One region of the Streptomyces sp. NPDC021225 genome, then DNA from elsewhere that is predicted to be linked to it. Evidence: riboswitches for the same ligand, from Rfam matches in the RefSeq annotation. Region 1 holds a riboswitch; the other holds the start of a gene.
The links. A riboswitch is a leader RNA that binds a small molecule or an ion and turns the genes downstream of it on or off. The one in region 1 is predicted to bind thiamine pyrophosphate.
Positions count from the first base shown of each region.

Region 2: it holds a riboswitch for thiamine pyrophosphate, as region 1 does, so the genes downstream of both, thiO (glycine oxidase ThiO) here and thiC (phosphomethylpyrimidine synthase ThiC) in region 1, are expected to answer to the same signal.

Region 1 is NZ_JBIRPV010000012.1:219,025-223,044, forward strand. Features, by position in the region: gene ACH4S9_RS37705 (Bro-N domain-containing protein) at 1-31, shown strand, start outside; gene thiC (phosphomethylpyrimidine synthase ThiC) at 111-1,871, opposite strand; TPP riboswitch at 1,865-1,982, opposite strand; gene ACH4S9_RS37715 (YibE/F family protein) at 2,052-3,503, shown strand; gene ACH4S9_RS37720 (SsgA family sporulation/cell division regulator) at 3,523-3,960, opposite strand.
Region 2 is NZ_JBIRPV010000001.1:1,363,837-1,367,856, reverse strand. Features, by position in the region: gene thiE (thiamine phosphate synthase) at 1-193, opposite strand, end outside; gene ACH4S9_RS06295 (Rv2175c family DNA-binding protein) at 351-716, opposite strand; gene ACH4S9_RS06290 (NAD(P)/FAD-dependent oxidoreductase) at 831-2,009, opposite strand; TPP riboswitch at 2,222-2,335, shown strand; gene thiO (glycine oxidase ThiO) at 2,333-3,574, shown strand; gene thiS (sulfur carrier protein ThiS) at 3,583-3,783, shown strand; gene ACH4S9_RS06275 (thiazole synthase) at 3,827-4,020, shown strand, end outside.

The sequences.
Region 1 (4,020 bases):
GGACGGCGCTCCGGTGTACGTCCTGAAGTAGTCCGCCCCGACACGGCCAGAGGGCCCGAAGTCGCAAATCGAAGTTGCGGCTTCGGGCCCTCCCGTACGTTACTGGTGGATCACTCCGCGAGAGGCAGATACACGCGGTTTCCCGCCGCCGCGAACTCCTTCGACTTCTCCGCCATTCCGGCCTCCACCTCGGCCGTGTCCATCGCGCCGCCGTGCTCGCGCCGGATGTCCTGGCTGATCTTCATCGAGCAGAACTTCGGCCCGCACATCGAGCAGAAGTGCGCCGTCTTCGCCGGTTCCGCCGGGAGCGTCTCGTCGTGGAAGGAGCGGGCCGTGTCCGGGTCGAGGGCCAGGTTGAACTGGTCCTCCCAGCGGAATTCGAAGCGGGCGTCGGACAGGGCGTCGTCCCACTCCTGGGCGCCGGGATGGCCTTTGGCCAGATCCGCCGCGTGGGCGGCGATCTTGTAGGTGATGACACCGGTCTTGACGTCGTCGCGGTCCGGCAGGCCCAGGTGCTCCTTCGGCGTGACGTAGCAGAGCATCGCGGTGCCCCACCAGGCGATCATCGCCGCGCCGATGCCCGAGGTGATGTGGTCGTAGGCGGGGGCGATGTCGGTGGTGAGGGGGCCGAGGGTGTAGAAGGGGGCCTCCTCGCAGATCTCCTGCTGGAGGTCGACGTTCTCCTTGATCTTGTGCATCGGGACATGGCCCGGGCCCTCGATCATCGTCTGGACGTTGTGCCGCTTGGCGATCCGGTTGAGCTCACCGAGCGTGCGCAACTCCGCGAACTGCGCCTCGTCGTTGGCGTCGGCGATCGAGCCGGGGCGCAGTCCGTCGCCGAGCGAGTAGGTGACGTCGTACGCGGCCAGGAGCTCGCAGAGCTCCTCGAAGTGGGTGTAGAGGAACGACTCCTTGTGGTGGGCCAGGCACCACGCCGCCATGATGGAGCCGCCGCGCGAGACGATGCCGGTCTTGCGGCGGGCGGTCAGCGGGACGTACGGCAGCCGCACACCCGCGTGCACCGTCATGTAGTCGACGCCCTGTTCGGCCTGTTCGACGACGGTGTCCTTGTAGATCTCCCAGGTCAGCTCCTCGGCCTTGCCGTCGACCTTCTCCAGGGCCTGGTACAGCGGCACCGTGCCGATGGGGACCGGGGAGTTGCGCAGCACCCACTCGCGGGTGGTGTGGATGTTGCGGCCGGTGGAGAGGTCCATGACCGTGTCGGCGCCCCAGCGGGTCGCCCAGGTCATCTTCTCGACCTCCTCCTCGATGGAGGAAGTGACGGCGGAGTTGCCGATGTTGGCGTTGACCTTCACCAGGAATCGCTTGCCGATGATCATCGGCTCGATCTCCGGGTGGTTGACGTTGGCCGGGAGGACCGCCCGGCCGGCCGCGATCTCCTCGCGGACCACCTCGGGGGAGACGTGCTCGCGGAGCGCCACGAACTCCATCTCCGCGGTGATCTCGCCCCGGCGGGCGTATGCGAGCTGTGTCACGGCGGCGCCGTCCCGGCCCCGGCGGGGCCGGCGGGGGCGGCCGGGGAAGACCGCGTCGAGGTTGCGCAGCCCGCCGCGTGGCGCGGTGTGCTTGACGCCGTCGTCCTCGGGCCGGACGGGGCGGCCCTCGTACTCCTCGGTGTCGCCTCGGGCGAGGATCCAGTTCTGCCGCAGCGGTGCGAGCCCGCGGCGGACATCTGTCTCGATCTGAGGGTCGGTGTACGGGCCGGAGGTGTCGTACAGCGTGACGTCCTGGCCATTGGTGAGGTGCACGCGGCGGACCGGGACCCGAAGGTCCGGACGCGATCCGGCGATATATCCCTTATGCCAGCCGAACTCAGGCTTTTCGGGCGCGTGTGCATCCTGCAGAGTCATTGAGACCCACTCCCTACGCCGGCATTACCCGGTAACAGGTTCAGCGGTCGGCGCAGCGAAGTCGGTCAGCGCCCTCTCAGCCCGGTGCTCCGAGCTCCCGCGATTGCAAAGGTGTCACCCACGCTAACGGTTGTCCGGCGACGATGAACAGAGGGCCCCCGGACTTGCGATGATCTGACGGTGACCTCGACACCACAGCGGCAGCACCACCCGGACGAGCCCGGCCACGCGCACGCCGGCGCGTCCAGCCACTCGCACGGCCACTCGCACAGCCATGGCCCGGCCACACCCGTCTCCAACCATCTGCGCAAGGTCATTGCGGCGGTCCTCATCCCCTTCGCGGCCGCCGTCGTAGCCGGGCTGATCGTGCTGTGGCCGGGCGGCACGCCCGACCACAAGGCGCATGAGCGCAGCGGGCTGGGCTTCGACCAGCAGACGGTGGCCGGGCGGGTGGTGAAGGTCGAGGAGGTGAACTGCGCCGACGTCAACGCCCAGCCGCAGCAGCCCGTCGAGCCGGGCCAGGAGGCCGCGAACCAGGAAGGCGGGGCCGGGGGTCCGGCCAAGAAGACCGTCTGCGAGCGGGCGACCATCGAGGTCACCTCGGGCAAGGACAAGGGCCGTACGTTCGAGGAGATCGTGCCGCCGAACGCCTCCCGCAAGTACTCCACCGGGCAGAAGCTGAAGCTGTCGTACGCGCCCAAGGCGCCGAAGAACCTTCAGTATTCGATCTCGGACGTCGAACGGGCCCTGCCCATGGCGCTGCTCGCCGGGCTGTTCGCGCTCGCGGTCGTGGCCGTCGGGCGGCTGCGCGGTGTCTTCGCACTGGTGGCACTGGCGGTCAGCTTCGGGGTGCTGACGCTGTTCATCCTCCCGGCGATACTGGCGGGCTCCAACCCGCTGGTCGTCGCGGTGATCGGGGGCAGCGCGATCATGCTCATCGCGCTGTACATGTGCCATGGACTGACGGCCCGTACCTCCGTCGCCGTGCTCGGCACGCTCATCTCGCTGCTGCTGATCGGTCTGCTGGGCTCGCTGTTCATCGGCTGGGCGAGCCTGACGGGCAACACCGACGACCAGACGGGGCTGGTCCACGGCCTCTATCCGGGCATCGAGATCCGCGGTCTGCTGCTGGCAGGGGTGATCATCGGATCACTCGGGGTGCTGGACGATGTGACGGTCACCCAGACCTCCGCGGTGTGGGAGCTCAGGGAGGCGGACCCCACGGCGGGCTGGCGCAAGCTGTACGCGGCCGCGATGCGCATCGGGCGGGACCACATCGCGTCCGTGGTCAACACCCTGGTGCTCGCGTACGCGGGCGCCTCGCTGCCGCTGCTGCTCCTGTTCTCGATCGCGGACAGCGGCGTGGAGGCGGTGGCGACGAGCGAGATCGTCGCGGAGGAGATCGTACGGACCCTCGTGGGCAGCATCGGTCTCGTCGCCTCGGTGCCGGTGACCACCGCGCTGGCCGCGCTCGTGGTCTCCGCGGACCGCGCGCCGCGCGTCGGCGCGGAGCGGGGCGGCGCGGAGCAGGTCGGAGCCGGGCAGGTCGGAGCCGGGCAGGTCGGAGCCGGACAGGGAGCCGGCGGGGGCCGGAGCGGGCGCGGACGGCGGCGCCGGGCGCGCGGGCGCTGAGCGGCCGGACGACCCGCCACTAGCCGGCGAACCGGTCCTCCGCGAGGATCCGGTCGAGCTCCGCGTCCAGGTCGCCGACCGGATCGCAGGCCGACTGCTCCTGGCCGAACGGAACCACCCGGTCCGTACGGTCCAGGAAGGCCACCAGCGGGGCGGCACCGGCGCGGAACAGCGCCCGCTCGGCCCCCACTTGGAGCCTGATGAAGACGTCCGAAAGCCCCTCGGGCGAGGCGGGGGCGATCCGCACATCGCCCTCGCCCGAGGGTTTGCTCAGCCCGTCCAGCAGCAGTTCCCGAGCGAAGGCCCAACTCACGGGTGCGTCGCCGGGTAGATGAAAGGTGATCTCGACCGCGTACGGGTCGCTGCTGTCATAGGACAACTCGACCGGGATCCGGAAGGAGAGGTCCTGGGAGACCAGGAAGGTCATCGTTACTTCTGCCTGGACTGTGTCGCGCATGTCACGCATCGTTCGCCGCCCCGAGTTGATTGCGAATGGCCAGGTTTGAACGCCCTGGCC
Region 2 (4,020 bases), on a different contig from region 1:
CGAACACCGCGAGGTGGTCCAGCTCCTCGCGGGCCTCCATGCCCTTGTCGCGCAGTTGGACGATGTCCACCCCCGATCCCAGCACGGCGTCCAGGAACTCCGGCAGATCGCCCTGGCGCCGGCGCGCGTCGGTGCACAGATAGAGCCGGGCGTCGGCGAGCTGCCGGCGGGCGGTGGTGGCGGCGGTGGCCATCGGGACGGCTTTCCCCCTGGATCGGCGGCGTACGGGCCGGAGCGGCCGGCCCGTACGCCGCGGGTGGTGATTCGGCGGTTGGTGATTCAGACGGTAGGGACGGTACGGATGGTGCGAACGGTGCGGATGGGTGCGGCGGGTCGGCCGTGGCTTCGGCTCATACGGCGAGCGCCTGGGCGCGGCGCTTCACCTCGGTGCCACGGTTCTCGCGCAGGGCCTGGGCCGGGGTGCCGGGGAGGCTCGGGTCCGGGGTGAAGAGCCACTCCAGCATCTCCTCGTCGCTGAAGCCGTCGTCCTTCAGCAGTGTCAGGGTGCCCACCAGGCCCTTGACGACCTTTTCGTCACCGATGAACTCGGCGGGCACTTGAAGCACCCGGTTCTCGCCACGGCGCACCGCGATCAGCTGACCCTCCTTGACCAGCTGCCGCACGCGCGTCACCTCGACGCCGAGCCGTTCGGCGACGTCGGGGAGGGTGAGCCAGGCGGGGACGAGAGCATCGATCTTTGCGTCAATCTCGGTCACGGGACAAGCCTGCCATCTAGGACTGACAGTGGGTAGTCGGGCACCCGGCACAGCCTCGGCCCAGCCGCCGTCCGCCGGCCCGCGGCCGGGGGCGCCGCCGGGGCGCGGCGAGGATCACAGGACCGCCGACTTCAGCGGCACCGACGGGTCCACGGCGCGGGCGCGGTCCAGCCGGGAGCCCTGTTCGATCAGCTTGCGGCCCTGGGCCAGATCGCGCGGACGGCCGACCGCCAGCAGGGCGACCAGCGCCCCCTCGCGCAGCCAGCACACCGACCAGGCCGCGCCAGACGGGTCGCCGCGCCAGACGAGTTCGTCGGCGGCCGCGTGGTGGCCCGCGTACTGCACGAAGCGGCCGAACTGCTCGGACCAGAAGTACGGCACCGGGTCGTAGACCGAACCGGTGAAGTGCGCGGTCCGGCTGCCGACCACATTGGTGGCGACGGTGCGCGGCCCCTGGAGGGCGTTGTCCCAGTGGTGCACCAGCAGCCGCTCGCCGTAGCGGGCGGAGGGGAACGACGCGCAGTCCCCGACGGCGTAGACGTCCGGCACGGTGGTGCGCAGCTGTTCGTCGGCGACGACGGACCGGTCCGCGGCCAGCTCGACGCCCGAGCCGGCCAGCCAGCCCGTAGCGGGCCGCGCCCCGATGCCGACGACCACCGCGTCGGCCGGCAGCCGGGTGCCGTCGCCGAGCAGCAGCCCCTGCTCGTCCACGGCGGCCACCGCCGCGCCGGTGATCAGCTCGACGCCGTAGTCGGCGTACCAGTCGGCCATGGGGGCGGCGACCTCGGCGGGGAGGGCGCTCGCCAGCGGGCGGTCGGCGGCCTCCACGACGGTCACGGCGCAGCCCGCCTCGCGCGCCGCCGTGGCGAACTCCGCGCCGATCCAGCCCGCCCCGACCACCACGATCTCGCGCTGCCCGGCGAGCACCGGGCGCAGCCGCTCCGCGTCGTCGAGCGTGCGCAGCAGATGCACCCCCGGCACGCCCTCGGAGCCGGGCAGGGTGATCGGCTCGGCGCCGGTGGCGATCACCAGGACGTCGTACGGCACCGGCCCCGACTCGGTCTCCAGCCGCCGCGCGCCGGTGTCCAGGCCCGTGACGGACACGCCGAGCCGCAACTCGACGCCGAGCGCCTCGAAGTCCACGTCGAAGGCGGAGCCCTCGGCCTTGCCGAGCAGCACGGCCTTGGACAGCGGCGGCCGGTCGTACGGCTGGTGCGCCTCGGCGCCGAGCAGCAGGATGGAGCCGGTCCAGCCCTGGTCGCGCAGCGCGACGGCGGTCTGGACTCCGGCCATTCCCGCGCCGACGATCACCACCTGCCGGCCGTTGCTCTCCGGGGATGCCGACTTCGTCGTCGTCTCATCGCTCACACGATCACTCTAGGACGGTGTGCGGTGCCGACCGGAGAACCGACGGACGAGATCTCCGGCACAGCGGGCACTGGCACACCCCGTGGCCGGGGGCTCGCCCTTCCGGGCGGTTCCGGCCTCGTACTAGGGTGGCGGGACGAAGCTCTCGCGGGAGCCCGGACGCACCGGGCTGAGAGGGAGGCTGAAGCGGCCTCCGACCGTACGAACCTGATCCGGGTCATGCCGGCGAAGGGAGGGGCGTCACGCCCATGCACGCATCATCACGTACGCCGTCACGCACATCCTCGGGTACGCGGCCATCCTCGGGTACGCGGCCGGACGGGTCGTACGACGCGCTGGTCATCGGAGGCGGCGTCATCGGCCTGGTCACGGCGTGGCGGGCGGCCCTGCGGGGCCTGCGCACCGCCGTCGCCGACCCGGCGCCCGGCGGCGGCGCGGCCCAGGTCGCGGCGGGGATGCTCGCGGCCGTCACCGAGCTCCACTACGGCGAGCAGACGCTGCTCGCGCTCAACCTGGCCTCCGCGCGCCGCTATCCGGACTTCGTGGCCGAGTTGGAGGAGGCGAGCGGCCAGGACGTCGGCTATCGCGCCTGCGGCACGCTCGCCGTGGCCTTCGACCCCGACGACCGCGCCCAGCTCCGCGAACTCCATGACTTCCAGCGGCGGCTCGGGCTGGAGTCGCAGTGGCTGACGGGGCGCGAATGCCGCCGCCTGGAGCCGATGCTCGCGCCGGGCGTGCGCGGGGGCCTGCGGGTGGACGGGGACCACCAGGTCGACCCGCGGCGGCTGGCGGCGGCGCTGCTGACGGCGTGCGAGCGAGCCGGGGTGGTCTTCCACCGGTCCCGCGCGGAGCGGCTGACGCTCTCGGCGGACCGCGCGACCGGCGCCGAACTCGCCGACGGCACACGGCTGGCGGCCGAGCGTACCGTGCTGGCCGCGGGCAGCCTCAGCGGACGGCTCGCGGGCGTCCCCGAGGACGCGCTGCCCCCCGTGCGCCCGGTCAAGGGCCAGGTGCTGCGGCTGCGCGTGCCGCCCGCGTACGCACCGTTCCTGTCCAGGACCGTACGGGCCGAGGTGCGCGGCGGGCATGTCTATCTGGTGCCGCGCGAGAACGGCGAGCTGGTCGTCGGCGCCACCTCGGAAGAGCTCGGCTGGGACACCACGGTCACCGCGGGCGGCGTCTACGAACTGCTGCGCGACGCCCATGAGCTGGTGCCCGGCATCACCGAGCTGCCGCTCGTCGAGACCTGCGCCGGGCTGCGCCCCGGCTCCCCCGACAACGCGCCGCTGCTGGGCCCGAGCGCGCTGCCCGGGCTGTCCGTGGCCACCGGCCACTACCGCAACGGCGTTCTCCTCACCCCCGTCACGGGCGATGTCATGGCCGAGGTGCTGACGCGCGGTGAGCTCCCGGACGAGGCCCGGCCGTTCTCACCGCGGCGCTTCCCCGCCGCCCACCCCACCCCACCCGTACCGCAGGAGCAGCCCGCATGAGCGCCTCCATGACCGTCTCCGTGAACGGCGAGCCCCGCGAGCTCCCCGGCGGCACGACCCTCGACCTGCTGGTCGCGGAGCTGACCCGGGCGCGCTCGGGGGTCGCCGCGGCAGTCAACGAACAGGTCGTCCCGCGCGGCCAGTGGCCCGCCACCCCGCTCGGCGACGGGGACCGGGTCGAGGTCCTCACCGCGGTCCAAGGAGGCTGAACCCCGGATGGCCGAAACGATGCACAACACGACGTACACCACGATGCGCCCTGCCCCGGACCCGGACCCGGACCTCGATCCGGACCCGCTCACCATCGCGGGGACCGCCTTCTCCTCCCGTCTGATCATGGGCACCGGCGGGGCGCCCAGCCTGGAGATCCTGGAGCGCTCGCTGCTGGCCTCCGGCACGCAGCTCACCACCGTCGCGATGCGCCGCCTGGACCCCACCGTGCAGGG